One region of the Lentzea sp. NPDC102401 genome, then DNA from elsewhere that is predicted to be linked to it. Evidence: riboswitches for the same ligand, from Rfam matches in the RefSeq annotation. Region 1 holds a riboswitch; the other holds the start of a gene.

What was found. Region 1 has a riboswitch for thiamine pyrophosphate ahead of thiC (phosphomethylpyrimidine synthase ThiC). Riboswitches for the same ligand answer to the same signal wherever they lie in the genome.
Region 2: it holds a riboswitch for thiamine pyrophosphate, as region 1 does, so the genes downstream of both, ACIRG5_RS29605 (thiamine ABC transporter substrate binding subunit) here and thiC (phosphomethylpyrimidine synthase ThiC) in region 1, are expected to answer to the same signal.

Annotation. Positions count from the first base shown of each region.
Region 1 is NZ_JBIWKS010000011.1:248,267-262,915, reverse strand. Features, by position in the region: gene ACIRG5_RS33670 (thiazole synthase) at 1-728, shown strand, start outside; gene ACIRG5_RS33665 (MarR family winged helix-turn-helix transcriptional regulator) at 805-1,248, shown strand; gene thiD (bifunctional hydroxymethylpyrimidine kinase/phosphomethylpyrimidine kinase) at 1,362-2,177, opposite strand; gene thiC (phosphomethylpyrimidine synthase ThiC) at 2,174-3,829, opposite strand; TPP riboswitch at 3,819-3,943, opposite strand; gene ACIRG5_RS33650 (hypothetical protein) at 4,115-4,396, opposite strand; gene ACIRG5_RS33645 (LysE family translocator) at 4,653-5,255, opposite strand; gene ACIRG5_RS33640 (aldo/keto reductase) at 5,328-6,266, shown strand; gene ACIRG5_RS33635 (peptide deformylase) at 6,263-6,844, opposite strand; gene ACIRG5_RS33630 (DUF3263 domain-containing protein) at 6,953-7,231, shown strand; gene ACIRG5_RS33625 (LytR C-terminal domain-containing protein) at 7,537-7,839, shown strand; gene ACIRG5_RS33620 (AAA family ATPase) at 8,181-10,334, opposite strand; gene pssA (CDP-diacylglycerol--serine O-phosphatidyltransferase) at 10,506-11,474, opposite strand; gene ACIRG5_RS33610 (phosphatidylserine decarboxylase) at 11,474-12,169, opposite strand; gene ACIRG5_RS33605 (M48 family metalloprotease) at 12,373-13,797, opposite strand; gene glp (gephyrin-like molybdotransferase Glp) at 13,794-14,649, opposite strand, start outside.
Region 2 is NZ_JBIWKS010000009.1:236,992-251,640, reverse strand. Features, by position in the region: gene ACIRG5_RS29630 (BTAD domain-containing putative transcriptional regulator) at 1-1,785, shown strand, start outside; gene ACIRG5_RS29625 (DUF6131 family protein) at 1,848-2,003, shown strand; gene ACIRG5_RS29620 (mannosyltransferase) at 2,281-3,495, shown strand; gene ACIRG5_RS29615 (glycoside hydrolase family 88 protein) at 3,412-4,395, opposite strand; gene ACIRG5_RS29610 (4a-hydroxytetrahydrobiopterin dehydratase) at 4,455-4,748, opposite strand; TPP riboswitch at 4,780-4,892, shown strand; gene ACIRG5_RS29605 (thiamine ABC transporter substrate binding subunit) at 4,886-5,884, shown strand; gene ACIRG5_RS29600 (ABC transporter permease) at 5,860-7,467, shown strand; gene ACIRG5_RS29595 (ABC transporter ATP-binding protein) at 7,467-8,417, shown strand; gene ACIRG5_RS29590 (SDR family oxidoreductase) at 8,427-9,182, shown strand; partial or broken gene ACIRG5_RS29585 (HIT family protein) at 9,179-9,529, shown strand; gene ACIRG5_RS29580 (ABC transporter permease) at 9,620-10,423, opposite strand; gene ACIRG5_RS29575 (ABC transporter ATP-binding protein) at 10,420-11,424, opposite strand; gene ACIRG5_RS29570 (outer membrane lipoprotein carrier protein LolA) at 11,421-12,494, opposite strand; gene ACIRG5_RS29565 (response regulator transcription factor) at 12,662-13,363, shown strand; gene ACIRG5_RS29560 (sensor histidine kinase) at 13,360-14,619, shown strand; gene ACIRG5_RS29555 ((deoxy)nucleoside triphosphate pyrophosphohydrolase) at 14,629-14,649, shown strand, end outside.

The sequences.
Region 1 (14,649 bases):
GGGAGTTCCGGTCCAGGCTCATCACCGGCACCGGCGGTGCCGCGAACCTCTCGGTGCTGGAACGGGCCCTGGTCGCGTCCGGCACCGAGCTGACCACCGTGGCCATGCGCCGGGTCGACGCGGCGGGCCAGACCGGTGTGCTGGAGTTGTTGCGGAGACTGGGAATCGAGGTCCTGCCGAACACCGCGGGCTGCCGCACGTCCGCCGAGGCCGTGCTGACCGCGCAGCTGGCGCGGGAGGCGCTGGAGACCAACTGGGTCAAGCTGGAGGTCGTCCACGACGAGGAGACGCTGCTGCCGGACCCGGTCGAGCTGCTCGACGCGGCCGAACGGCTGGTCCGGGACGGCTTCGTGGTCCTGCCGTACACCAACGACGATCCGGTGCTCGCGCTGAAGCTCCAGGACATCGGCTGTGCGACGGTCATGCCGTTGGGCTCTCCCATCGGTACGGGTCTCGGCATCCGCAACCCGCACAACATCGAGCTGATCACTTCCCGCGCATCTGTTCCAGTGGTGCTCGACGCGGGCATCGGCACGGCGTCGGACGCGGCCCTCGCGATGGAACTCGGCTGCTCAGCGGTGCTGCTGGCGACAGCCGTCACACGGGCGCAGGACCCGGAACGGATGGGCGCCGCCATGCGTTGTGCGGTCGAGGGCGGACGGCTGGCGCGCCTGGCCGGACGAATTCCACAACGCTTTTGGGCCCAAGCGTCTTCGCCGGGACGCTGAGGTCGCTACCGTGGGTGCACACGTGTTGGGGGATGATTGAGAACTACCTGAATCCCGCCGAGGAGGACGACAAGCCGTGACGGCCCCCATTGACGCCGAGGTCGAGGACGCGACCGCGCGCCTGTACCTGGCGATCGGCCGGCTGGCCCGGTTGCTGCGACGCACCGGTTCCCCCGGACTCGGCCCCGGCGCGGTCTCCGCGCTGGCCACCCTCGCCCGCTGCGGCCCCATGCGCCTCGGCGACCTGGCGAACAAGGAGGGCGTGGCGCCGCCGACGTTGTCCCGCATCGTCGCCGCGCTGGTGGAAGCCGGTTACGTGAAGCGCGAACCCGACCCGCAGGACGGCCGCGCCTGGCTCGCCACACCCACGCCCGAGGGCGAGACGATGGTGTCCGGCGTGCGGTCCGCGCGGGTGCGCGAGCTGCAGCGGCGGATCGAACAGCTGACGCCGGAGCACGTTTCGGCTCTGGTGCACGCCCTGGACGCGCTGGAGACGCTGGTCGGCGAAGAGCCCAAGTAGCACCGTTCGTGACTGTGCACGGCTACCCCGTCTCGATCAGGGGCGTTGCCGTCCGGGTACAGGCGCTCGATCACGACGTGGTTCGAGCGCCTGCGTCACGAATCAGCGCCGGGCTAGCTGTCGAGCCTCCACAGCGGCGACACCGGACCGACGCCGCCACCCAGCGGATAGGCCGCGGCCACCGACTTCACGATGAACTCCTTGCCGAACCGCACGGCTTCCGGCACCGAGGCACCCTTCGACAGCGCCGAGCTGATCGACGACGCCAAGGTGTCGCCGCTGCCGTGCGTGTGCTTGGTGTCGTAGCGAGGGCCAGGCAGTTCGATGAACTCGCTGCCGTTGTAGAGCAGGTCGAGGCACTCCGGGTCGTCCCACATGTGGCCGCCCTTCACGAGCACCCACTCCGGCCCCAAGGCGTGCAACGCCTCCGCCGCCACGCGCTGGTCCGCGCGGTCCTTCACCGCGATGCCGGTGATCAGCCGCACCTCGTCCAGGTTCGGCGTCACCAGCGTCGCGCGTGGGAACAGCAGGCCGCGCAACGCGTCCAGGGCGTTGTCGGCGAGCAGTTGGTCGCCGTGCATGGACGCCGAGACCGGGTCGACGACGAACGGCGTCTTCCCCGAGCCGATGCCGACGCGGTCCAGGGCCGGGGTGATGGCCTCGATGATCCGCGCCGACGCGAGCATTCCGGTCTTCGCGGCCTGCACGCCGATGTCCTCGGCCACCGAGACGATCTGCGCCGCGACGACGTCCGCCGGGATCTCCGAGACTCCCGTGACGCCCAGCGAGTTCTGGACCGTCACGGCCGTCAGTGCGACGCAGCCGTGCACTCCGCACGCGAAGAGCGTGCGGAGGTCGGCCTGGATGCCCGCACCACCGCCGGAATCGCTTCCGGCGATGGTGAGGACCCTGGGTGGTGCCGTGGTCACGAAGTCTCCACGACCGGGAGGTAGACCTTGTTGCCCGTGTTGGCGAACTCGCCGGACTTCTCCGCCATGCCCGCCTCGATCGCCTCCACTGTGGACAGTCCGCGTTCCTCGGCGTAGCGCCGCACGTCCTGCGTGATCTTCATGGAGCAGAACTTCGGCCCGCACATCGAGCAGAAGTGCGCCGTCTTCGCCGGTTCCGCGGGGAGCGTCTCGTCGTGGAACGAGCGCGCGGTGTCCGGATCGAGCGACAGGTTGAACTGGTCCTCCCAGCGGAACTCGAAGCGCGCCTTGGACAACGCGTCGTCCCAGTCCTGGACGCCGGGGTGGCCCTTGGCGAGGTCCGCGCTGTGCGCCGCGATCTTGTACGTGATCACGCCGGTCTTCACGTCGTCGCGGTTCGGCAGGCCGAGGTGCTCCTTCGGCGTGACGTAGCAGAGCATCGCGGTGCCCAGCCAGCCGATCTGCGCCGCGCCGATCGCGGACGTGATGTGGTCGTACGCCGGCGCGATGTCCGTGGCCAGCGGCCCGAGGGTGTAGAACGGCGCCTCACCGCACCACTCCTCCTCCAGCCGGACGTTCTCGGCGATCTTGTGCATCGGCACGTGGCCGGGGCCCTCGATCATCACCTGGACGTCCTTCGCCCGTGCGATGTGCGTGAGCTCGCCCAGCGTGCGGAGCTCGGCGAACTGCGCCTCGTCGTTGGCGTCCGCGATGGAACCCGGCCGCAGCCCGTCGCCCAGCGAGAACGTGATGTCGTAGGTGCGCAGGATGTCGCAGAGCTCCTCGAAGTGCGTGTAGAGGAAGCTCTCCTTGTGGTGCGCGAGGCACCACCCGGCCATGATCGCCCCACCGCGCGAGACGATGCCGGTGACGCGCTTGGCCGTCATCGGCACGTACCGCAGCAGCACGCCCGCGTGCACGGTCATGTAGTCGACGCCCTGCTCGGCCTGCTCGATCACGGTGTCGCGGTAGACCTCCCACGACAGCGCCGCCGGATCGCCGTTCACCTTCTCCAGCGCCTGGTAGATCGGCACGGTGCCGATCGGGACCGGCGAGTTGCGCAGGATCCACTCACGCGTCTCGTGGATCCGCTTGCCGGTGGACAGGTCCATGATCGTGTCGGCACCCCAGCGGGACGCCCACACCATCTTGTCGACCTCGTCCTCGATCGACGACGACACGGCGGAGTTGCCGATGTTGGCGTTGATCTTGACGAGGAACTTCTTGCCGATGATCATCGGCTCGGCCTCGGGGTGCTTGCGGTTCAACGGAATCACCGCACGCCCGATGGCCACCTCCTCGCGCACGAACTCCGCGTCGAGGTTCTCGCGCACCGCGATGAAGCGCATCTCCGGGGTGATGATCCCGGCCTTCGCGTACGCGAGCTGGCTGACAGCTCCGTTGATCGGTTCCCGTGCGGCGATCCACCCCGACCTCAGGTCGGGGAGTCCACTGTGGACGTCGATGGTCGCGTTGTCGTCGGTATACGGACCGGAAGTGTCGTAGAGATCGACATGTTCGCCGTTGGTCAGCTCGACCCTGCGGTAGGGCACCCGGATGTCAGAGGAGACTTCCCGATACACCTTGCGCGAGCCCGAGATCGGGCCGGTGGTCACACTGGGCTTGACCGAACGGTCGTCAAGTGCCGTCACGACATTCCTCCCTACGCCGGCATTACCCGGTCAGGTTCAGGCGGTCGGTGACACCGGCACTACTGCCAGTCACCCTCTCAGCCCGCTCAGGCGCGAGCTCCCGCGTTGTGTTGAGTTGTCGAGAACCGACCATAGTCAGAGCGCGCCGTAGCTGCCAAGGGCGTCGTTTGCCCCTAATCTCTTCCTCGTGGCTGATCACCAGCCGTTCCCGCCCGGCGCGCGACGCGGCCAGCGTCCCGCCGTGGTCTCGGCATGCCCTTCCTGCGGCGAACTCGCAGGTCGCGGCTACCCCGACTGCGGCTTCTGCGCGGAACTGCTCGACCAGTTCTGGCTCGCGGACTGGGAGGCGCTGCGCACGTCGTCCCAGCTGGCGGACCGGGAGTTGGCCGAACTGGTGACCTCCGCGGACGTCGGCCAGTACCCGTGGACGTGCGTGGACTGGGCGATGACGCTGCTCGCCTGTTCGAGGTGCGGTGCCGAACTCGGTACCGGTCCGGTCGAGTGCGTGCGGTGCGCGGTGACCGAAGAGCGCCGGTGGAGCTGGGACCACTCGGCCCATCCGTACACGATGAGCGCGAACGAGCACCTCTTGAGAGTCGCCCGCGCGGCTCTGCGCGCACCTCACCGGCGTCGGCCGGCCGTCGTGCAGGCCTGGCAGCTGGTGCTGCCGTTCCTGATCGCCGGTGAGGTGATCGAGTTCGGCCGCCTGGACCGGATCCGCGCGCACGTGCTGGCCGGCGGCTACGCGTCGATGGCCGCCTGTCACACCTTCGACGAGCTGGCCGGGCTGCCCGAGCTGTTCTGGCGCCGGGGCAGCCCGATCTCAACGCGGGTCGAGTACCAGCCGGACTCCGAGCGCCAGCAGCACGCCGCCCGACAGCTTCTCGAGCGCGGGACGGACGCGCGGCCGGCTCAGCCAGCCGCGGATCGTGTGCAGGATCGACACGATGATGAGGTACCAGACGGTGTCGATCAGGACCCAGGCGACGGCGAGGAAGAGCAGAACCCCCTTGCCGGCCTCCCCGGCAGGCACGAACTGCGGTAGGAACGAGATCGCGAACACGCCCAGCTTCGGGTTGGCCAGGTTCACGACCAGGCCGCTGCGGAACGCGTGACTGGCCGGTGGCGGTTCGGCGGCGGGCAGGCTCTTGCTGATCAGGGCCTTGACGCCCAGGTAGATCAGGAAGACCGCGCCGATGATCCTCAGCGCGTGGTAGGCGATCTCGGACGCCGTGAGCAGGACTGACAGGCCCAGCGCGGCCGCGATCGCCCAGCAGGCCACGCCGACCTCCATGCCGAACACCGTCGCCAGCGCGGCTTTTCGCCCGTGCACCGACTGTCGCAGGACCATGGCCGTGCCAGGTCCGGGCGACAGTGCGATGAGGAACGAGGCCGCGACGAAGGCGACGATGTTTTCGATGGGCATGCCGTTGATGGTCGCTGGTCGTCGCAACTTGTTTCTTGACCTGGAGCGCGCTCCAGGATGTTCGGTAGCCCCATGACCTTGGAACTGGGGAAGTTGGGTTTCGGCACGTGGGCCATGGGCGGACCGTTCTCGGGTCCGGACGGATCGCCGGTCGGCTGGGGACCGGCGGACGACGGCGAGTCGGTCAAGGCGCTGCGGCGGGCGGTGGAGCTGGGCGTGACGTTGTTCGACACCGCGGACGTCTACGGCTGCGGGCACGCGGAGACCGTGGTGGGGCAAGCGCTTGCGGACGTGCGTGACCAGGTGCTCATCGCCACGAAGTGGGGCTGCGGGTTCGACGCCGCCTCCCGTCGGATGACCGGCGACGAACGGTCGGTCGAGTACCTGCGCCGCGCCGTCGAGGGGTCGTTGCGGCGGCTGGGGACCGATCGGATCGACCTGTACCAGCTGCACGTCGGCGACCTCGGGCTGGACGAGGCCGCGCTGCTGCGGTACGAGTGCGAGGCGCTCGTGGCGGCGGGCAAGATCCGGGCCTACGGGTGGAGCACGGACGACGTCGAGCGGGCGCGGTTCTTCTGCGAAGGGGAGCACGGGATCGCTGCCCAGGCCGACGTCAACCTGCTGTTCGACAACCCCGGGATGTACGCGGGCGACTTCGCGGTGCTGTGCAGGAGGCCGTTGGCCATGGGCCTGCTGGCGCGCGAGACGTTCGGTCAGCTCCCCGCGGACGACGTGCGCGTCACGAACCCGTCCTGGCTGCGGTTCTTCGTCGACGGGAGGCCGTCGCCGGAGTACTTCCAGGCGCGGGAGGCCGTTCGGGACGTGCTGACGTCGGGCGGGAGGACGCTGGTGCAGGGTGCGCTGGCCTGGTTCTGGGCGCGTTCTCCCCGCCTGGTTCCGATTCCGGGCGTGCGGACGGTGGCCCAGGTCGAGGAGAACGCGGGTGCGCTGGAGTTCGGGCCTCTGAGCGTGGACGAGCTGAAGCAGGTGGAGTCGGTGCTCCGCCCCTAGTCCTCGTCGTCCTCGTCGAAGTTCGCGGGGTCGTTCGGGTCCCAGGACAGGCCCGGCTGGTTCCACTCGTTGTCGCGCAGCATCCGCTTGGCCTCCTTCTTGTACCGGCCGATGAGGCGGTCGGTGTAGAGGTAGCCGTTGAGGTGGTCGGTCTCGTGCTGCAGGCAGCGCGCGAAGAAGCCGGTGCCCTCGACCTCGAACGGCTGCCCGTCGAGGCCCTGACCGGTCACCTTCGCCCAGTGGGCGCGTCCGGTCGGGTACGCCTCGCCGGGCACGCTCAGGCAGCCCTCGAAGTCGTCGTCCGGGTCCGGCATGGTCTCCGGGATCTCGGAGGTCTCCAGGGTGGGGTTCACGACCACACCGCGGTGCTGGACACCCTCGTCATCCGGGCAGTCGTAGACGAATACCCGCAGGTCGAAGCCGATCTGGTTGGCCGCGAGTCCGACACCACGAGCGGCTGCCATCGTCTCGAACATGTCGTCGACGAGCGTCTTCAGCTCGGTGTCGAACTCGGTGACCTCGCGCGTCGGGTTGTGGAGCACGGGGTCGCCGGCGATGCGGATGCGATGGACGGCCATGGCTGAACTTTATGCGGTCCAAAACTGTCGGTGTCGCGCGGTAGGTTGGAACGATCACGTGATTGAATTGCCCGCACCTGAGATGGTGTGGCGACCGTGGGGAGCCAGATGGATCACGCCGAGACGCTCACCTCCGCTGACGGGCTGACCAGCCGCGAACGCACGATGCTCGCGTTCGAGCGTCAGTGGTGGAAGTACTCGGGATCCAAGGAACAGGCCATCAGGGAACTGTTCGACATGTCAGCTACCCGCTACTACCAGTTGCTCAACGCGCTCGTTGAATCCGAAGCCGCACTGGCTGCCGATCCGATGCTGGTCAAGCGGTTGCGCGGCGTGCGAACAGGCCGCCAGCGGGTTCGCGCACGCGCCAGGAGCACCGAGGACTGATGACCTCCCCCGAGTCCGCAAGCCCGTCCCGTCCGGCCAAGGCCGCCGGCTTCGCCCTGCTCGGTGTCGCCGCCGTCGCGTTGGTGATCGGTGTTGTGAGCCTGTTCAGCAGCGGGGGGTCTGAGACACCCCCGGTTGCCGAGGGGTCGTCCACCGCGCCGCCCGCGTCCGGCAGTTCCGAGCCTCCGGCGTCCGCACCGGCTTCGACACCTGCCTCGACTCCGGCCTCGACTCCGTCTTCGGCGCCTCCGGCTTCCACACCGGATACCTCTGTTGTGCCGCCTCCGCCGGTCACCCAGCCTGGAGTGGCCAAGGTTCCTGTTCGGGTTTACAACAACTCGACCATCACCGGGTTGGCTTCGAAGGCTTCGGATGCGGTTCGGGGCAACGGGTGGACTGTCGCCGAGACCGGTAACTACTCGTCTGGGACCATCCCGACCACGACCGTTTATTTCCGGCCTGGGACTGAGGAAGAAGCTTCGGCCAAGGAGTTGGCTGAGGTTTTGCGGGCTCGGGTTGAGCCTCGGTTCGACGGGATCCAGTCTGCTGCGGCCGGGATCATTTTGATTGTTACGAATGATTTTCAGGGGCCTTCCAAGAACAAGTAGGTTGCGAGTCCGCAGGTGGTTGGGTTTAGTCCTGACCTCGGGCTGCTTCCTGGAGCTCCGCCCCAGACCCCGCCAAACTGCTCAAAACCCGAGGTCCACGCCGTACGCAGGTTGATGGCACGCCTTTTGCTTTGGGCGGAGTTGCGTTGCGCAGGTAGTTGCGTTGGTGGGGTGGTTTCGTCGCGAGCCGAGCCAAGAGCAAGAGCTGTGGCACGACTCGTGACGAAACCACCCCACCCAGACCGCAAGCCAAGGACGGCTCGCCTTCGCCTTCGCGGGAGTGTCAGACCTCGTCGCTAATTTGGGTCGCGGGGGGTCCTGACATCGAGGGGACCCCTGCGTCAGCGTGCCGTCGCGTAAGCGGCCAGCGATGCCAGCTGTGCCGGGTCCAGTGACGGGCGCACCACTGCCCTCGCCTTGGCCAGGTGGGCCTGCGTCACCTCGGCCGCGTCCAGAGACTCCCGCATCGCCGTCAAAGCCGCCTCGCGGATCAGGGCCGCGCAGTCTGCCGCCGAGTACATGTCCAGATCCTCGGCCAACTCGGCCAGGTCCACGTCGCCGGAAAGCGGCGTGTTCCGGGACGAGGCCTTGAGGATTTCCGTGCGCGCCTCGGCGTCCGGTGGTGGCACGTAGATGATGCGTTCCAACCTGCCTGGGCGGAGCAGGGCCGGGTCGATCAGTTCTGGGCGGTTGGTCGCGGCGATCACGACCACGTCGCGCATGGGTTCCACGCCGTCCAGTTCGGTCAGCAGGGCGGCTACCACTCGGTCGGCCACGCCGGAGTCCGAGGACTGGCCTCGGCGTGGGGCCAGGGCGTCCACCTCGTCCAGGAAGACGAGGGCCGGGGCGGCGTCGGCTGCTCGGCGGAAGAGTTCGCGGACCGCCCGTTCGGATTCTCCTACGAACTTGTCCATCAGCTCGGCGCCCTTGACGGTCAGGACGTTCAGCTGGCCCGTGCCTGCCAGTGCTCGGACCAGGAAGGTCTTGCCGCATCCCGGCGGGCCGTAGAGCAGGAGGCCGCGCGGCGGGTCCACGCCCAGGCGGGCGAAGGAGTCCGGGTAGCGCAGGGGCCAGAGGGCCGCTTCCGTGAGGGCCTGCTTGACCTCCTTCATGTCGCCCACGTCGTCCAGCGTCAGTCCGCCGGTCTGGACCGTGTCGGAGGCGGACATGGAGATCGGGCGGACCGTGTTCAGGGCGCCCAGCAGATCCTCTTGTCCCACACGGGGTTCTGCCACCTCGCGTTGGCGGAGGGCGGCTCGGACCGCTGCTTCGCGGCGCAGGGCGCAGAGGTCCGCCGCCACGAAACCCGGTGTGCGGGCGGCTACCTCGCCGAAGTCCACATCGGACTCCACCGGGACGTCGCGCAGCAGCACCCGCAGGAGTTCGGTCCTGCCCGCGGCGTCGGGGAGGGGGAGTGTCAGCTCGCGGTCCACCAGGTCGGGGGCGCGCAGGCGGGCGTCCACCGACTCCGCGCGGGCCGAGGTGACCACGAGCGCGAGGTTCGGGCGGGAGATGGCCGTGCGCAGGATGTCCAGGACGACGGTCGCCACCGGTGGCGGTGCGGTGGGCAGCAGTGCGTCGATGTCGGTGAGGAGCAGGACCGTGGGCTGCTCGGGGACGCCCGCGATCGCGTCACCGAGTTGCTTCGCCATCGCGCCCGGTTCGAGGACGGCGATGCTCGGCGCGGCCAGTTCCACGACCGTCGCTTTGACCGAACGAGCGACGGCGCGGACCAGCGTTGCCTTGCCGACGCCTTCCGGGCCGCTGATCATGGCTGCCAGGCGGGCGGAGGCGCCCAGCTTGGTGAGGAGTTCGGGCTGGCGGAACATCAGCTCCAGCCACTCCGTCAGGCGACGCGCCTGTTCGCGCTGGCCCACCAGGTCCGCGAGCGGCAGCGCCTCGTGCTTCTCCTGCACCACCACCGGCGTCACCTCGGCGGCGGGTGCCGAGGCCGAACGCCAGCCCACGACGCTCGACGGCTGCACGGCCACCGGGCCCGCAGGGTCGGTCGAGGTGATGGTGATCAGCTCGTTCGTCCACGTCATGCCGATGGCGTTGGACAGCTTGCGGCGCGTCTCGGAGACATTCGCGCCGGGCGGCGGTGCGAGGTCCTGGGGGAGCAGCGAGACGTTGTCGCCGACGGTCAGGACCTTGCCCGTCAACGCCATGCGCACGTGGTCCGGCGTCAGTGCCGTGGTGGCCAGCCGTGAGCCCGCGACGGTGATCGAACGCGCGGCGGTCACCTGAACGGGAGCCACGACGATCTCGGAGCCCTCGACCACGCCGAGGTTGGTGAGCGTCACGTCGTCGACCAGGACCACGCCCGGCGGCTGCTCGCCGGCGGCGGCCAGAGCGGCGCTCACGCGGGCACCGGTCAGCTTCACGGCGTCCCAGGCACGCAGGCCCAGGGCGTCGAGCACCTCGGGATGAAGGCGGACTACGCCGCGCCGGGTGTCCAGAGCGGACGGGGACAGGCGAGCCGTCAGCGTGATCACGATGCCGACTCTAGTGGTGTGGCCCGGAACGTCGCCGGGGGAATTCGCGGCCGCGAGGCGCCCTGCTGAGCGTGAACTACCTCGCCGACGTTCCGGGTCGCGCCACTGGTTCCTCACGACGACCTCGGGCCGGACACGACGAACGTGTCCGGCCCGAGTGAGCAGGAGCGACTAGCGCTTCGGCTGCCGCCGAAGTCCCAGCTGTCGCCACGAGCGACGGCGTCCGTTGGTAGAGGACACCGCGCCCTCTGCGGTAGCGGCGACAGCACCATCACGCCGAGGCCGGCGCACGGCCCGCATGGCCGCACCGGCCACACGACCGCGCAATGGCTGCCGCAGACCGAGTCGACGAGCCGCAACCCCATGCGCCCGCTTGATCGCACGGCGGTCGGCGCTGGTGACGGTCCACGCCTCCGGATGCTTCGACAGCCACATGTACCGCCGCACCGAGTAGGGCAGGTGCGCCAGGTACACGACCATCGCGATGATCAACGCCACCAACGGGTAGGTGATCACAGCGGCGGCGAGCAACCCCACGGCGACGAGCAACGGGGCCACCGCGCGCGGCGGCACCTTCACGGTCTTCACCGACAGGGTCGGGATGCGGGAGACCAGGAGCATCGCGACCAGGACGGTCCACGCTGCCACGACGTAGGAGTTGTTCCACCAGCCGGCGGTGCGGACCTGCTCCTCGATGATCAGGGGCAGCAGCAACAACAACCCGCCTGCGGGAGCGGGGACGCCTACGAAGAACTCCTTCGCGAACGGTGGTTGTTCCTTCTCCAGCAACGTGTTGAAGCGGGCGAGGCGGACCACCATGCAGACCGCGAAGATCAGCGCGATGACCCAGCCCGCGCGGTTGCCCTCGAACTTCCACAGGTAGATCGCGAGGGCCGGCGCCACGCCGAACGAGATGGCGTCGGCCAGCGAGTCCAGCTCCGCGCCCATCTTCGACGTCGCGTCCAGCAGGCGGGCGATGCGGCCGTCCAGGCCGTCGAAGACGGCGGCTGCCGCGATCGAGGCGATGGCCGCGCCCCACATGCCGACGTTCGCGAAGTGCACCGCGGACAGGCCCGAGCACATGGCCAGGACCGTGATCGCGTTCGGCAGCAGGCGGACGCTGGGCCCGCTGGGAGCCATCAGGCTTCCGGGAGCTCGGCGAGGACGGTCTCGCCGCCGATGGTGCGCTGGCCCGCCTCGACCAGGACGCGGCTGCCGCGCGGCACGTAGAGGTCCACTCGCGAGCCGAAGCGGATCAGGCCGTAGGTCTGGCCGGCGGTGACCTTCTCGCCCTCGGCGACCTCGCACACGATGCGGCGGGCGACCAGGCCGGCGATCTGCACGACGACGAGGTCGTGGCCGTCGACCGTCCGCAGCCACACGGTGTTGCGCTCGTTCTCCTCGGAGGCCTTGTCGAGGTCGGCCGAGAGGAACTTGCCGGGGTGGTACGAGACCTGGACGATCTCGCCGTCCGCGGGCACGCGCTGCACGTGCACGTCGAACACCGAGAGGAACACGCTGACGCGCGTCATCGGCTGGGTGCCGAGGCCGAGCTCGGCGGGCGGGACGGCGTCGACCACGTGCGAGACGGTGCCGTCGGCCGGGGCCACGGCGAGGTTCGGACGGGTCGGCGTCACGCGCTTCGGCTCGCGGAAGAACCACGCCACCCACGCCGTGACCAGGGCGAGGACTACGCCCAGGCGCTTGAAGCGCAGCCGGACGAGGAGGGTCGCGATCGCCGCGGCGGCCACGAACGGGCGGCCTGCCGGGTGCATCGGCGGCACCATGCCGCGCGCGAGTTCGAGGAAGTGGGAGACGGGCTTCTCGCTGCTCATCGTGTCTGGGGGTCCGTAGCTTCCGTGAGTTGTCGGGCGCCAACACGCTACGGCAACACGCCAAACCGCCCATCGGGACTGCCGGAAAGACAAGTGGCCGGTCGGCCCGTGCATCCCCCGACGAATGCGCGGGCCGACCGGCACCTGCGGGCAGTGTAATCCCCGTCACATGGCGTGAACAACGTCGCTGGGTGAGCGTTCCGTCACAGTCCGTCGACGCCGAGGTTCTGCAGCCTCAAGCGCACGTCAGCGACCTGATTAGCGTCCCGCACGGCCGGTGCGACCAGGTCTTCCGGGTAGACCGCAGCTCCGTCGGGCAACCGCAGGACGAACAGTCCTCCCCAGTTGAGTTCCAGCGTCGCGCGGTTAGTCGTCACAAGCAGGTCAGACACCATGCAACCGAGTAGTTCCGTCACGGCCTCGACGGCGGCGTCGTGCACCTGCTCCGGGGTCAGCGACGCGTCCACCGGCGCCCCCGTCAGCTTGTGCAGCTCGGCACGCGACAACGCCGCCAGCACGTCCGCCAGCGTCTCGCCGACCTTGCTCACCCGGCCCGCGTGCCGCAGCGCGTCGGCGTAGCGGCGCACGAGCACCGGCCCGGCCAGCGGCGCGAGCTCCTGCCAGGTGATCGGCGGACCCTGCACCCCGACCAGTGCCGCGACGGCCTCGGGCGGGGTGCCGTCGAGCAACGACCACGCGCGCCGTTCGTCGACCGCCTCCGTCACGCCGCCGGAGAACGGGGAGAGCTGCCTGATCGTCGCCACCCGCTCGCGGATCGGCGGATGGCTGTCGAAGATCGACGACGGCTCCTGCGCGGCCATCAGCGGTTCGATCTCGCGCAGCTGGTGCACGCGCCGCGGGTGGTCCAGGTAGGCGCGGAAGCCCTCCAGCAACGGCGGTGTGCGCCCGGCCAGCACGGCCAGCGAGACGTACCAGCGCAGGTACTCGCTCCAGGCCTCGCCGAGCGGGCCGCCGCGCAGCAACGACCGCGCCGTCGCCTCCGCCCCGGCCGCCGCCACGGACACCTCGTCGGCGAACCGCTCGTGCTTGCGGCTCTCCGAGGCCGCGACCAGCGCGTACAGCCTCGCCCACGCGTAGAGGACGGCGGACAGGTAGCTGCCCTGCCCGATCACCATGCCCAGGGCGAGCTTCGCGCGGAACGTCACCGCCGACACCTGCGTGTGGCCGCCGCCGTAGTGACCGAGCTCGTGGGCGACCACCGACCGCAGCTCACCGATCGTCATGCCGGCCACGAACGGCAGGCCCAGTTCCAGGTAGCGCGTGCCGTGGCGCTCCCACACGCCCGCGTTCGCCTCGTTGACGAGCCGGATGTCGTCGGGGCTGCGGGTGCCGGCCAGCACGGCCAGTTCGTCGACGTGCCGCCACAGCTCCGGGTGCGTCGCGCGGGTCAGCGGGACGCCGGTCGGCCGCGGCCGGGCCCAGAACGCCCTGACCATCGCGTACAGCGACGGCCCGCCGACGATGAGCGTCAACGCGGTGAGGAACGCCCCGCCCTCGACGTCGCCCCGGTCGAACAGGACGTACGCGAGAACGCCCAGCAACACGGTGAGGCCCAGCGCGAGCACGAAGAACCCGGCGAGCATCACCAGGGCCAGTGCCGCTCTCACTGGAGGTGTCGGACGGTGACCTCGGCCCCCGCCGCCAGCTCCGTGACGTCCTCGGGCACCTCGATCAGGCAGTTCGACAGCGCGAGCGCCGACAGCAGGTGCGACCCCGGCCCGCCCACGGGCGTCACGACCTCGCCGGACGACGGGTCGTGCAGGCCGCGCCGGAACTGGGTCTTCCCCGCCGGAGAGGTGAGAGGAGCCGTGATGGTCGCTCGCACCGTGTGGCGTTCCGGCTGCGTGTGGCCCATGGACGCGAGCAGCGCCGGTCGCACGAACACCTCGAACGACACCTGCGCGCTCACCGGGTTGCCCGGCAGCGACAGCACCGGCACGCCCTCGTAGCGGCCGGAGCCCTGCGGCCCTCCCGGCTGCATCGCGACCTTGGTGAACTCCACGTCGTGGCTCGCGAAAGCGTCCTTGACCACCTCGTACGCCCCCGCGCTGACACCGCCGGACGTCACGATCACGTCCACCGAACCGAGGTACGGCGCCAGCGCGCGGTGGAACTCCTCGACGTCGTCCGGCACGAACCGCAGCTGCACGGCGACGCAGCCCGCGTCCCGCACGGACGAGGCCAGCATCATGCCGTTCGACTCGTAGATCTGCCCCGGCTGCAGCGGCTTGCCCGGTTCGACCAGCTCGGAGCCCGTCGACAGGACCAGCACGCGCGGACGGCGGCGCACCGGCAACTCGGGGAAGCCGAGGGCGGAGGCGAGACCGAGCGTGGACGGGCGCAGCACCGTGCCCGCGGCCAGCACCGCGTCGCCCTTGCGCACGTCGTCGCCGCCGGTGCGGATGTTCTGGCCGGGCGCCACGGCCCGATCGATCGTCACGGTCTCCGTGCCGCCGTCG
Region 2 (14,649 bases), on a different contig from region 1:
CTCGACCCGGTCGCGGTGGTCCGCGACTTCCTCGTGTCGCTCGGTCTGCCCTCGTCGACGCTGCGCAACTGGTCCGACGACGCGGTGATCGCCGAGTACAGGTCGATGCTGGCGGGGCGGCGGGTGCTGCTGGTGCTGGACAACGCCAGGGACGTGGACCAGGTGCGGCCGTTGCTGCCCGGCGGAGCCGGCAACCTGGTGCTGGTCACCAGCCGCAACCGCCTGAGCGGGCTTGTCGTGCGGGAAGGTGCTCAGCCCATCGCGCTGGACGTCATGGACGAGCAGGCCGCGACCGATCTGCTGATCGAACGGATCGGCGCGAGGCGGGTCGAGGCCGAGCCGGACGCGGTGTCGCGGCTGGTCGAGCGGTGTGCGGGCTTGCCGCTGGCACTGGGCATCGTGGCCGCCCGCGCGGCCTACGGTGACCCGCTCGGCGTGCTCGCGGACGAGTTGGAGCGGGAACGACTCGATGCGCTCGACATCGATGACCCCGCCACCGGTGTCCGCCCTGTCTTCTCCTGGTCGCTGAGGTTCCTCAGCGATCCGGCGGCCGAACTGTTCGTGCTGCTGGGGCTGCATCCGGGCCCGGACTTCGCGGTGGAGGCCGCCGCGAGCCTCACCGCGCTACCGGTGGACCAGGCGCGGCAGGCCGTGCTCGAACTGGTTGCGGGCAGCCTCGTCACCGCGACGGACGCCGGGCGGTTCTTGCTGCACGACCTGTTGCGGGACTACGCCGCCGAACGCGTGGGTGAGCTGCCGGACGAACGGAGGGGCGCGGCAGTGCGCCGGATGCTCGACCACTACCTGCACACCGCACACGCGTGTTGGCAGCAACTGCAGTTCAACTCCCCGCCGATCGTCACGGAACCGCCCGCGAGAGGTGTGGTCCTCGACCCGATCCCGGACGTGGACACGGCGTGGACCACGTTCGCCGCCGAGCACCGGGTGATGCTCGCCGCCGCCGAACGAGCGGGAGAACTGGGGGCGGACGACTTCACCTGGAAGGTGATGTTCGTGATGCACGGGTACCTCTCCAGAGAGGGGTACCTCAACGACATCGCGGCTGGGCACCGCCTCGGGCTGGCGGCGGCGGAGCGGCTCGGCGACTTCCACGGGCAGAGCCTCATGCACCGCAGGCTCGCCGCCACGCTGATCAGCTTCAACGACTTCGACGCCGGTGAGTTCCACCTGCGGGAGGCGATCCGGTGCGCACAGCCCGCTGGCGACGTCCTCGCGGAGGCGCACCTGCGGCGCGGCCTCGCGTTCACCTACGAGAAGCAGGGTCGCCTCGCGGAGGCGCTCGACGTGCTGGCGGAGGTCCACCCGCGGATGGAGGGCCACAGCGACAGCTACGAGGTGGGGCGTCACCTCGCCGCACTCGGCAGAGCCCACCACAACATGGGTGAGGGCGCCCGTGCGGTCGAGCTCTGCCTGGGCGCGGCCGGGAAGTTCGCTGAAACCGAGTACAACGGCCAGGACGAGGGGCCGGCCGGGAACCTCGAGACGCTGGGTGACATCTACCTCGGTCTCGGCCGTCATGCCGAGGCCGTCGACAGTTACGAGCGAGCGTTGGAGGTGTGGCGCTCGATGCGTGGAGGGACCAACGTCGCCGACTGCCTCATCAGGCTCGGGAAGGCTCTCATCGCCGCAGGGGATCACGGCCGCGCGCGGGACGTCCTCACCGAGGCGCTGGAGGTCGTCGACGCCACCCGGGACGCGGAGCATTTCAGCAGCGAGGGAGTGCAGCAGGCACGGGAGCTGATTGCATCGGTGACGAATGTATGAAGCGAGGTTTGTACCGACCCCCGCGGGGTAATCCAGAAAAGGATTCCCCACCTGGAGGTGTCATGATCGTCCTCGGTCTTATTCTGCTCGTCGTCGGGTGGCTGATGGGTATCAGCATCCTGACGACTCTGGGAGTGGTGCTCCTGGTGATCGGCGCGATCCTCGCCGTGTTGGGCGCGGTCGGCAAGCCGATCGGCGGACGGGCGCACTACTTCTAAACGCGCACCAGATCACCGTTCCTCCCCTCGGAAACGGTGAAGGGGGAGCCTCCTTTGTGGAGGCTCCCCCTTCTGCTTGTCTTACAAGCTCTTACACGTTGTTCTTAGCGCGTGCGGCAGCGGCGAACACTCCGAACGCGACCCCCAGCATGGCCAGAGCGGCGACAGCGGCAACTACAAGATCAACAGACATGATCAGAAAACTCCCTCTTGCGATCTCTCCCGTCCTATTGACGCCGGGGTACCCCGTTTCGTTGCCTCGGGTAACGTTTTCGGGGTGAAACTCCGTGCTGTGGAAGCGCGTGTGCTCTCCGTAGCACCGTGGCTGCTCGCGTTGTCGGTCGCCGGGCACCTGTTCATGGTCGCGTTCCAGGCGAAGATGACCATGATCGACCTGCTGGTGTACCGCAACGGGTCGCCGCACCTGTTCTCCGGCGACCTCTACGAGTGGCGGCTCGACCAGTACGCGGACGTGTTCCCGCTGCCGTTCACCTACCCGCCCTTCGCGGCCGCGATCTTCACGCCGATGAGCTGGGTGCCGTGGGAGGCCTCGCGCTGGATCTGGCAGCTGCTCTGCCTGGCCTGCCTCTACTACATCGTGCGCACCAGCCTGAAGTTGCTGAAGCTGCAGGACCCGCGCCGCGCCATGATGTGGACCGCGCTGACGCTGTGGATCGAGCCGGTCCGCACCACGCTCAACTACGGCCAGATCAACCTGGTGCTCGTCGCGATCCTGATCGGCACGCTCGCCAGCGCGCGCAACTGGGTCGGCGGCGCCGGGGTCGGTTTCGCCGCGGGCATCAAGCTCACGCCCGCGATTTCCGGGCTGTACTTCCTCATTCAGCGCCGGTGGATGGCCGCTGTGTGGTCGTTCGTCGCTTTTGTCGTGGTGTACGGCATCGGCTGGGCCATCTCACCGTCCCAGTCGGACAAGTTCTGGTTCCAGCTGCTCGGTGACGCGAGTCGCGTCGGGCCGGTCGGCAGCGCGATCAACCAGTCGCTGCGCGGCGCCCTGAGTCGCACGGTCGGTTACGACGTGAAGACCGGGCCGATCTACATCGTCGCCGTGCTCGTCGCGGCCGCGCTCACGTGGTTCGCGGTCAGCAGGACCAAGGACGCGCTGGCGTTGATCGTCAGCGTCCAGATGCTCGGCCTGCTGGTCTCGCCGATCTCGTGGAGCCACCACTGGGTGTGGATGGTGCCCGCCCTGCTGTGGCTGATCTACACCGGCGGGCACCTCCTGTGCAAGATCACCGCCGGCCTGTGGGTGCTGCTGACCGGCGGCTACCTGATCTCGTTCCTGCTGCTCGCCCAGCCGAACATCTGGGACTTCCCGCGGCCCTGGGTCTTCGTGGCGCTCGGCTGGGGCTATCCGGCCGCGGGCCTGCTCACGCTCGTCGCGATCGGCCTAGCAACCCGGCGTGAGAGGGACGAGCTGCTGCCCCGCGATGAGGAAGCTGCCCACGGCGAACCCACCGGTGTCACCGGCTGACGCGGGCTTCCACGAGTTGCGGGCCGCGACCCAGCCCAGCGTTCCGTCGGCGTCCAGCGCGGTCAGGAGGGCCTGCCAGCCCTTCTGGACGTGCGGCAGGTAGGTCTCCCGGTCGAGCACGCCCGCGTTGATGCCGGCGGCGATCGCATAAGTGATCATCGCGGTGGCCGCGGAGTCCTTGCCGGTGCTGCCCCAGAAGCCGTCGTGGCGCTGCAGGAACTTGAGCGTCTGCACGCTCTTGCGCAACGTCTTGGCGTACTCGGCGCGGTACGGGTGGTCGGCCGGCAGCGCGAGCATCGCCTTGGCCAGACCCTGCACGGCCCAGCCGTTCGTCTGCACGTTCAGGCTCCACAGGCCCGTGAACTCGTTGAACGTCCGGGCCTTGAGGCTGCGGTACGACCTGAACGAGTAGTCGAGCATGGCCTGGTCGTCGTCGGCCACGGCGACGCGGGTGAACGACGGCAGCGCCATGTTCAGCGCGTCCGGCGACTTCCAGTAGTGCGTCTTCCCGTCCTTCACCTGGGCGCGCAGGTTGTTGCGCAACGGCTGCAGCACCTCGGGCTCCGGGTGGAAGTACGCCACGTCGAGGTACGGCTCACCGGTCGACTGGGCATCCGGGGCGAAGGGGTTCGCCGGGTCCAGCGGCAGCAGGTAGGAGTTCGCCTGCACCCAGGGCCACGTCTTGTGGTTGCTGATCCCGGTGGTTCGCACCTGGGCGAGGTTGCCGACGTGGAAGTTCGCGTTGGACCAGTTGTTCGCCGCGAGATCGGAACCCTTGGTGACCCAGGTGGCGCTGGCCTTGATCATCGTGTCCGTCACGGCACACGGCACGGCGTTCGCACCGGCCGGAAACGCGGTCAATGTCCCGGTGAGAACCAGGCAGAAAAATGATGTGCGCAACCGCATGAGGGTGTTCCCTCTCCTGTCCGCGGGCGGCGGCAGCGCACATCTTGACCGAATCAGCTCATCGCGTCCAGGACTCCGTCGATTTCCTCGGCGAGGGACACGTCGAGCGCGGTGATTCCTCCCTTGTAGTGGGTGCTCAGGCGGAATGTCAGCGTCTTGTAGCGGATGTCGATGTCCGGGTGGTGGTTGTCGTTCTCGGCGATCTCCGCGATCCGGTTCACGACCATGATCGCTTGGGAGAAGCTCGCCAGCTCCACGGTCCGGACCAGCGCCGCGTCCTGGGCGCCCCAGTCGGGCAGCTTGGGCAGCACGTCGTTCAACTGATCGTCGCTCAACAGCTCGGCCATGTCCTGATCGTCCCACCACGTCACGTAGGCTGCGCGTTGCCACGGGAGTCCGGTGAAGCGCCGGGCTGAGAGGAGGGCTCGCAAGCCCTCGACCGTCCACCTGATCCGGGTCATACCGGCGTAGGGAGAGATTTGACGTGAGAAAGATTTTTGCTGTTTGCGCTGCTCTGGTGCTGACCGGTTGTTCGGCCGGTACTTCGACCGCGCCACAGACGCACGAGGTCACATTGGTGACGCACGACTCGTTCGTCGTGAAGCCCGAGGTTCTGGACGAGTTCCAGAAGTCCTCGGGAATCACCGTGAAGCAGATCGCGAGCGGTGACGCGGGCGAACTGACGAACAAGCTGGTGCTCACCAAGGCGAACCCGATCGGCGACGTCGCGTTCGGCGTCGACTCGACGTTCGCCTCGCGGGCTTTGAACGAGGGCGTGTTCGCCGAGTACGCATCGCCGGAGGCCTCGAAGGGCGCTCAGCGGTACAAGGCGGACGAGTCGAACCGCCTGCAGGCCGTCGACGTCGGTGACGTGTGCCTGAACATCGACCCGGCCAAGCTCGGCGGCGTCGAGCCGAAGTCGTACGACGACCTGGCCGACCCGAAGTTCAAGGACAAGCTGGTCGTCGAGAACCCGGCCACGTCCTCGCCCGGTCTCGCGTTCCTGCTCGGCACGATCGCCAAGTACGGCGAGAACGGCTGGCAGGACTACTGGACGAAGCTCAAGGCCAACGGCGTCAAGGTCGTGAGTGGCTGGGAAGAGGCCTACAACCAGGAGTTCTCCGCCACCAAGGGCGACCGGCCGATCGTCGTGTCCTACGCGTCGTCGCCGTCGGCTGAAGGCGGCAAGACCAAGGCCGTGCTGGACACCTGCTACCGCCAGGTCGAGTACGCGGGTGTGCTGTCCGGGGCCAAGAACACCGAGGACGCCAAGAAGGTCCTCGACTTCCTGCTGGGCGAGAAGTTCCAGGCCCAGGTGGCCGAGCAGATGTACGTCTACCCGTCGCGTGAGGGTGTCGCGCTGCCCGAGTCGTGGGCCAAGGACGCGCCGTTGCCGTCCTCACCGCAGTCGCTTCCCGCGGACAAGGTGAAGGACAACCGCGAAGCGTGGGTCGAGCAGTGGCGCAAGCTCGTGCAGGGCTGAGTTCCCGCACGGGGTGGTCGGCGGCGGCGCTGCTGCCGCTGGCCTTCCTGGGTTTGTTCTTCGCGTGGCCCGTGCTGGCGATCGTGTCGCTCGGGCTGAGCGAAGGCGGCGTGACCGCGGCGCTCGTCGACGGCGACACCTGGGAACTCGTCGGGTTCACGCTGGGACAGGCCCTGGCGTCGACGGTAGTGGCAGTCGTCGCCGGGATGCCGCTGGCGTTCGTGCTGGCACGCTGCCGGATCCGCGGTCTCGGCGTGATCCGGGCCGCGGTGATGGTGCCGTTCGTGCTGCCGACCGTGGTGGTGGGTCTGGCTTTCCGGACGTTCTGGCCGGACGGCGGTGTGTTGCCGATCGTGCTGGCGAACGCGTTCTTCAACGTGGCCGTGGTCGCGCGGACAGTGGGCGGGCTGTGGGCGCACACGGATCGACGAGCTGAGGACGCGGCGCGGGCGCTTGGGGCTTCCCGTCCGCGAGCGTTCGTGTCGGTCGTGCTGCCGGCGTTGGCGCCGGCGATCGGGTCGGCTGCGGCGGTCGTGTTCCTCTTCTGTGCCACGAGTTTCGGCGTCGTGCTGGTGCTGGGCGGGTCGCGGTACCGGACGCTGGAGACCGAGATCTACCTGCGGACGGTCGAACTGTTCGACCTGTCCGGGGCGGCGGCTCTGTCGTTGTTGCAGTTCCTCGCCGTGCTCGCGGTGCTGGTGCTGGGCGCTCTGGCGCGGCGGCGCCGGGAGACCGCGCTGGCGTTGCGGGGCAGGGAAGAGCTGGCGCGACGGCCGTCCGGCGGCGAGTGGTACGTGGTCTTTGCTGCCTTTGCCGTGGTGGTGGCGTTGCTGACGCCCGTGGTCGGGCTGGTGACGCGGTCACTGTCCACTCGGGACGGCTGGAGCTTCGCCGGCTACGTGGCGCTGAACTCCCGTGGCGACCGCGGGACGCTGGCGGTGACGGGGATCGACGCCGCGGTGAACTCGCTGCGGACGGCCTTCGACGCGACGCTCGTGGCGTTGGTGGTCGGGGTGTTCTCGGCGGTGGTGCTGGTCGGGTTGCGGCGGTCGGGGAGTCGCGTCTCCGAGGTGCTCGACACCGCGCTGATGCTGCCGCTCGGGGTGTCCGCGGTGACGGTCGGTTTCGGCTACCTGATCACGATGGACGCGTTGCCCGGCGACTTCCGCACGTCGCCGATGCTGGTGCCGCTGGCGCAGGCGCTGGTGGTCACGCCGTTGATCGTGCGGATGGTGCTGCCGGTCCTGCGGGCGGTCGACGAACGGCTGCGGCAGGCGGCGGCGACGCTGGGTGCCTCACCGCTGCGGGTGTGGCGTGAGGTGGACCTGCCGCTGGTCGGGCGGTCGTTGGTGGCGGCGGCCGGGTTCGGGTTCGTGGTGGCGCTGGGGGAGTTCGGCGCGACGAGCTTCCTGGCCCGCCCGGACGCGCCGACGCTGCCGGTGGTGATCGCGCGGCTGATGTCGCGGCCGGGGGAGTTGAACAGCCAGATGGCCTATGCGGCGTGCGCGTTGCTGATGGTCGTGACGGTCGGGTGCGTGCTGCTGATCGAGCGGTTGCGCGTGCCGAGCAGCGGGGAGTTCTGATGGCGCTGGAACTGGACTCGATCACCGTCCGTTATGGACAGACGGCCGCGGTGTCGGACGTGTCGCTGTCGGTGGCGGACGGCGAGGTCGTGGCGTTGCTCGGGCCGTCGGGGTGCGGGAAGTCGACGTTGCTGCGCACCGTGGCGGGGCTGGAGAAGCCGTCTGCCGGCGCGGTGCGGTGGGATTCCTCGGACCTGGCCAGCGTTCCGGTGCACCGGCGCGAGTTCGGGCTGGTCTTCCAGGACGGGCAGCTGTTCCCGCACCGGACGGTCGCCGGGAACGTGGCCTTCGGCCTGCGGATGAAGAAGGTCGAGCGCGAGACGCGGGACAAGCGCGTGCTGTCGCTGCTGGAACTCGTCGGGCTCGAAGGCTATGCCGACCGCCGGGTGACGCAGCTGTCCGGCGGCGAGCAGCAGCGGGTCGCGCTGGCACGGGCGTTGGCGCCGTCACCGCGGTTGTTGCTGCTGGACGAGCCCTTGTCGGCGCTGGACCGGGCGTTGCGCGAACAGCTCGCGGTCGACCTGGCGCGACTGCTGCGGGAGGCCGCGACGACGGCCCTCGTCGTGACGCACGACCACGACGAGGCGTTCACGCTGGCCGACCGAGTGGCGATCATGTCGCGTGGCCGGATCGTCCAGGTCGGGCCGCCTGCCGAGGTGTGGTCGTCGCCGGTGGACGTGGAGACCGCGAAGTTCCTGGGCTGCAACAAGTTCGTGCCCGGATCGTTCGTCGGGCTGGACGTGGAACGGGTCGGGCTGCGGGCCACGGCGCTGCGGGTCGACTCCGACGGCCTGCTGGAGGGCACCGTGCTGGAACGGGTGCACCGGCGCGATCACGTACGGCTGCTCGTGGAGATCGGCGGCGAGGAGTACGAGGCCGTGGGGCCGGTGTCCGTGGGGGACCGCGTGCGGCTCGCAATTGACTTGGACGGCGTCGCGCGCGTCGGGTAGTAGAGCCCTATGGGACTTCATGGGGGACGCGTCGCGCTCGTCACGGGCGTGAGCAGGCGGCAGGGAATCGGCTACGCGATCGCAGCGCGGCTTCGCGGGCTGGGTTTCGATCTGTTCGTGCAGCACCACGTCGCGCACGACGCCTCACAGCCGTGGGGCGCGGACTCGGTGGATGAGGTGCTGGCGGACCTCGGTGCTCAAGGGCTGGGAGCGGACCTGGCCCGGCCGGACGCGCCGGACGAGCTGATGGCCGCGGCTGTCGAGGCTTGCGGACGCGTCGACGTGCTGGTGTGCAACCACGCGCGGTCCGGCGGCGACGGGCCGTTGGGTTCGCTGGACGCCACGATGCTGGACGAGCACTACGCGGTGAACACGCGGTCGTCGATCCTGTTGGCGCAAGCGTTTGCCCGCCAGTGGAGCAGCACCGACGGTGGCCGGATCGTGTTCCTGACGTCCGGGCAGAACCTCGGCCCGATGCCCGGTGAGGTGGCCTATGCGGCGTCGAAGGGGGCCTTGGTCGCGATCGTCGCCACGTTGTCGCGCGAGCTGGCGGACCGGGGCATCACGGTCAACGTGGTGAACCCCGGCCCGACCGACACCGGCTGGGCCGGTCCGGAGCTGATCGACTTCGTGAACGAGCGGATGCCGGCGAAGCGCTGGGGCCGGCCGGACGACGCCGCCCGGCTGATCTCCTGGCTGTGCACCGACGACGCCGCGTGGATCACCGGACAGGTGATCAACAGCGAGGGCGGGTTCCGGCGATGATCAGCCACGCGCCGGACGGGTACGAGTGCCCGTTCTGCTTCCTGCTCGCCGGCGGGGAGACCGAGATCGACAGCCAGAGCGACGTCGTGCTGCGCACCGAGCGGGCCACGGCGTTCGTCGCGTCCGGGTGGTGGGCGAACAACCGTGGCCACGTCATCGTCATCCCCAACGCGCACCACGAGAACATTTACGACCTGCCCGCCGAGTACGGCCACGCGGTGCACGACGTCGTTCGCGAGATCGCCATCGCCATGCGGGAGGCGTACGGCTGCGAGGGGATCTCCACCCGTCAGCACAACGAGCCCGCCGGTGGCCAGGACGCGTGGCACTTCCACGTCCACGTCATCCCCCGGTACCACGGCGACGACCTCCACGGGTCGAAGCCGCTACCGGGATTCGCCACCGGCGAGCAACGCCGGCCTTGCGCGGACAAGCTGCTAGCTGTCCTTCGTGACCAGGCGGATGGCCGCCAGGCCGGTGCCGATCAGCAGGTAGCACCCGGCGAGCAACGTGCTGTCGCCGATCTGCCCCAACGGGATCGGGTCGCGCATCACGTCGATCAGCCCGGGGAAGCCCGTGGTGATCAGGAACGGGTGCAGCCAGTCCAGTGAGCTGAACTGCCCCAGCACCTGGAACACGATGATCGTCACCATGGTCGCCGCCTGCACCACCAGCGGGTGCTCGGTGGCGGACGAGACGGCGAGGGCGACCGCACCGATCGACACCATCTGGAACGTCACCAGCAGGATGAACAGGCCAATGCGCAGCAGGCCCTCTCCGGTCGAGAGGGTGGTGCCGGACAGCGTCGCCATGCCGTCGGAACCGAGGAACGCGGTACCGGCGATGATGCCGACGACGGCCATCAGCGTGACGGCGAGCAACGACATCGCGGTGAGCCCGAACAGCTTCACGAACAGCAGCCGCACACGGGACACCGGCGCGACCAGCAGGCCGCGCAACGTGCCGTGCTGGGCCTCGCCCGCGAGGCCGTCCGCCGCCCAGATCGACGCCACCAGCGGCAGCAACAGGTTGAGCGACAGGAACAACGTGAAGATCGGCACGACCATGCCGTTGCCCTCGATGATCGCGGCGAGGCCGGGGCCGCCGCCACCGTCGTCGCCGGCCGTCCAGATGCCGAAGCTGATGATGATCGGCACGAGGATCAGGCCGAACAACCCGATGAGGGTCCGCGGCCTGCGCAGCATCCAGCGCACCTCGGAACCGAACTGACGCGCGATCATCGCCGTCCCCCGTCCAGAGTGTCCACAGCGGACATTCCGCGCTCGGCCTCCTCGGCCTCGGTGAGCCGGGCGAACAGCTCCTCCAGACCGGTCTTCCAGCGCGTCGCCTCGTAGACCTGGGCTCCTCCGTGCACGAGCGTCTCGATCACCTGCGGCGCGCTCGTCCCCGCGAGCTCGACGCGCAGGCCGTCACCGAGCGGCCGGGCGGAGATCTTGGCCTGCCGCAACGCGCCCAGCGCCTTCTCCACGTCCGGTGTGATCACCTGGAGCGCCGATCCGCCCGCCTGCAGCAGTTCGGTCAGCTCTCCTTGCGCCACAACGGTTCCGCGGTGCAGCACGGCGACGTGCGTGCAGGTGGCCTCGACCTCGCTCAGCAGGTGACTCGACACCATGACCGTGCTCCCGGCCGCGTGCAGGTCCGCGATGACCTTGCGGATCTCCCTGGTGCCGGCCGGGTCCAGGCCGTTGGTCGGCTCGTCGAGCACGACCAGCTTGCGCGGCACGAGCAACGCCGCGGCCAGGCCGAGACGTTGCTTCATGCCGAGCGAGTACCCCCGGAACCTGCGGTGGGCCGCCTGCGCGAGCCCGACGCGTTCGATCGCGTCCTCGACCGCCTGCTTGATCTGCTTCTTGGGCAGCAAGGGCTCGAACGCGGCACACCTGACGAGGTTCTCCCGCCCGCTCAGGAACGGGTGGAACCCCGGACCCTCGACCAGCGCGCCGACGTGCGGCAGCACCTGCTCGGCTCCGTCGGGAAGACGTTGACCGAGCAGTTCGATCTCCCCCTGAGTGGGGCGGACCAACCCGAGCAGCATCCGGATCGTGGTCGTCTTGCCGGACCCGTTGGGCCCGAGCATGCCGAGCACGGCACCTTCCGGCAGCTCGAGGTCGACGCGGTCCACGGCGACCGTGCTCCCGTACTCCTTGCGCAGACCCTTGGTCCGCGCGGCGACAGCGTGTTTCGACGGCGCTGTCACCGGCGCGCTGGTCGAGGTGGTCACTTCACCTGTCCGATCGTGTCGAACAGCACCTGCTCGGGCACGGCGCCCGCGACAACACGGCCGTCGTCCGCGATCAGGATCGTGGCGACCTTCGTGTTGAAGATCTTGCCGCTACCCCAGGCACCGCTCACCTTCTTGGTGAACTTGTCGACCATGCCCTGCGCCTCGGCGGGCACCTGGGTCATGGCCTGCGCCGGAATCCTCGCGCCGACGACGGTGTCCCAGCCGGTGCCGAAGATCTGCGGGTGCTCACCCTGCAGCGCCTGCTCGATGCCCATCTCGGGCATGCGGTCGCGGCCCTTCTCCTCCTTGGCCTCCGGCGTGGTGACCTTGGCGTTGGCGGGCGGCGTGAACTCGAACAGCTTCGAGTCCTGCGGGCCGACGTTGATCTCGCTGAAACCGACCAGGCCGACCGGCTCGCTCGTGCCGTTGGTCAGAACGGCGACGCGCAGCGGCATCTTGAGCTCGGAGTCGACCGCGATCCGCACCTCGCGGATCAGGGTCTTCTCGCTGGCCTTCGGGGTCAGCACGAGCTCGTAGGCGGCACGGTTCGCGACCCGCGCGGTGCCGTCGACGCTGATGTCGCTGAACTCCTTGGTCAGCCCGACGACCTGCTTGGCCGCCGCGGCCGGGTCCATGGTCTCGGCCTTCTCGGTGTCCGGCTTCGGCTGGTCTGCCTTGTGCTCGGACTTGGTGACCTCGTTGTCCGCGGAGTTCCACGACCACGTGGTCGTGCCGTCGTTGACGATGGTCTGCTCGGACTGGCCGTTCGGCAGGGCGGCGCGGAACTTGCCGTTGCCGTCCGTCCAGATCCGCGCGCTGTGCTTGCCGTCGGCGAGCTGCGGGATCTCGGCGATCGACGGGAGACCGAGCTTGTTGTCGACCTCCACGGTTCCGCCGAACGCACTCGGGTTGCTCGTCAGCACCTGCTCGACGAGCGTCTCCGCGGAGACGTCCGGCAGGGACGGCGGCTGGCCCGCACCCGCCGGCATGGCGAGCAGGCTCAGGCCTGTCGCACCGGTGATCACTCCGGCCGCCGCAGCGGCCAGGGTCACCTTTCGCTTGTTCATCAGTGGTCCCCTCCTCCAAGGGCTTGTACTCACAGCTTGGTGGTGGGTTGCTGAGATGGTGCTGAGACTACTCCGACCTGCGGTTTTGTGCCTGCCGCTGCACGCTTTCTGAGAGTCGGCTGAGATCTTGCGCGCGGCTGGGAGTCGCGCGCGGCATGCTGTGACCCGTGAAGCCTCGGGTGCTGGTCGTGGACGACGAAGTCGGCGTGCGTCGGGCGTTGGAACGCGGGTTGTCGGCGGAGGGCATGGAGGTCGTCACCGCCTCCGACGGGCCCACGGCGTTGCGGGTGGCGTTGACCGGGGCCTTCGACGTGGTGCTGCTCGACATCATGCTGCCCGGCCTGTCCGGGTACCGGATCCTGCAGCGCATGCGGGCAGACGGGGTGCGCACGCCGGTGCTGATGGTGTCGGCGAAGGACGGCGAGGTCGACCAGGCGGACGGGCTGGATCTCGGCGCCGACGGGTACCTGGTCAAGCCGTTCAGCTTCGTCGTGCTGGTCGCGCAGGTCAGGGCGTTGCTGCGACGCGGTGGCGGGGCCCGCCGGAGGTTGACGCTGGGGCACCTGGTGATCGACCGCGGGCTGCGCGAGGTCACCTGGGCCGGGCAGGACGTGTCGCTGTCGCCGCGCGAGTACGCGGTGCTCGACGTGCTGGCGTCGCGGGCGGGGTCCGTGGTGACCAAGGACGAGCTGCTGCGGACCGTCTGGGGAGACGAGCAGGCCGCCACCCGCAACGCGGTCGAGGTCTACGTGGGGTACCTCCGGCGCAAGCTGGACGCCGTGGGGGCCGGTGAGGTCGTGCGGACCATTCGCGGGCACGGGTACATCGCGTCGACCCCGGATCTGGACAACGCGTTGGGGAACAAGTGAACCCTCGCCGCTGGTGGTTGCGGCGCACGTTGCGCTTCCGCATCACCGTGGTGGCCACGGGGGTGGCGTTGCTGTGCCTGCTGGCGTTCACCGGGCTGGCGCCGGCGTTGATCGGGCTGATCCAGATCACCGCGGTGGACCAGGAACTGGAGAAGTCGCCGCCGCGGGTGCTCGACGTGTCCGGGACGCCGGTGGACGGCCAGCCACCGCTTCCGTTGACAGCACAGGACATCCGGGCCCTGCGGTCCGGCGAGCCGGTGCTGCGGATGGACGGGGAGTCCGCGCTCAGGTTCCGGGGACAGGTGGTGTTCTCCGGGGACGGGACGCCTCGCCTGGAGGTCTACGCGAGCACGTTGCTCGGCTACGGGAAGGCCAACACGCTCGGCACGCGCTGGCTGGCCGTCGCGGCGGTGCTGGTGGCGGTGCTGGTGGGGATCGCGACCTGGCTGTCGGTGCGGTCGTCGTTGCGGCCGGTCGAACGGATGCGGGTCGCGGCGGCGGAGTTGCCGCACGGGGAACGGTTGCCGGTGCCGCTCGCGCGGGACGAGCTGCAGGCGCTGGCGGAGGCGTTGAACGCGTTGCTGGCCAGGCGCGACGAGGCGTCGGACCGGCTGCGGCGGTTCACTGGCGACGCGGCGCACGAACTGAGGTCGCCGGTCGCGTCGGTGCGGGCGCAGGCCGAGGTCGCCGTGGCGCATCCGGATCCGGACTTCTCGATCGAGGTGCTGGAGTCGGTGGTCGAGGAGTCGATCCGGCTCAGCGCGCTGGTGGAGTCGTTGCTGATCCTGGCGCGGGCGGACACCGGGGCGCCGCCGCGGGCAGAAGCGGTGGACCTCGTGCTGGAGGCCGAGTCGGCGATCTCCCGGCTGGACACGGACCTGCTGGTCCGGCTGACCGCGCCGCCGTCGGCGTGCCTGGTGTCGGCCACGCGGTCCGAGGTCGAGCTGGTGCTGGACAACCTGCTGCGCAACGCCGCCCGGTACGCGTACTCGACGATCACGTTGACGCTGGTGCCGGTCGGCCGGGACGTGCGGTTGCTCGTGGACGACGACGGGCACGGGATTCCCGCCGAGCATCGGACGAAGGTGTTCGACCGGTTCTACCGGGTCGAGGAGGACCGCGGGCGACGCTCCGGCGGATTCGGTCTCGGGCTCGCGCTGGTGGCGCATCTCGTCGGGCGGCGGCGTGGATCCGTCCGTGCCGCGGAGTCACCTGCCGGTGGTGCGCGTTTGGAGATCCGCTGGCCGTCCTGGTAGCAAGCTCTGGTGCCAGAGTTGCGAGCGTCG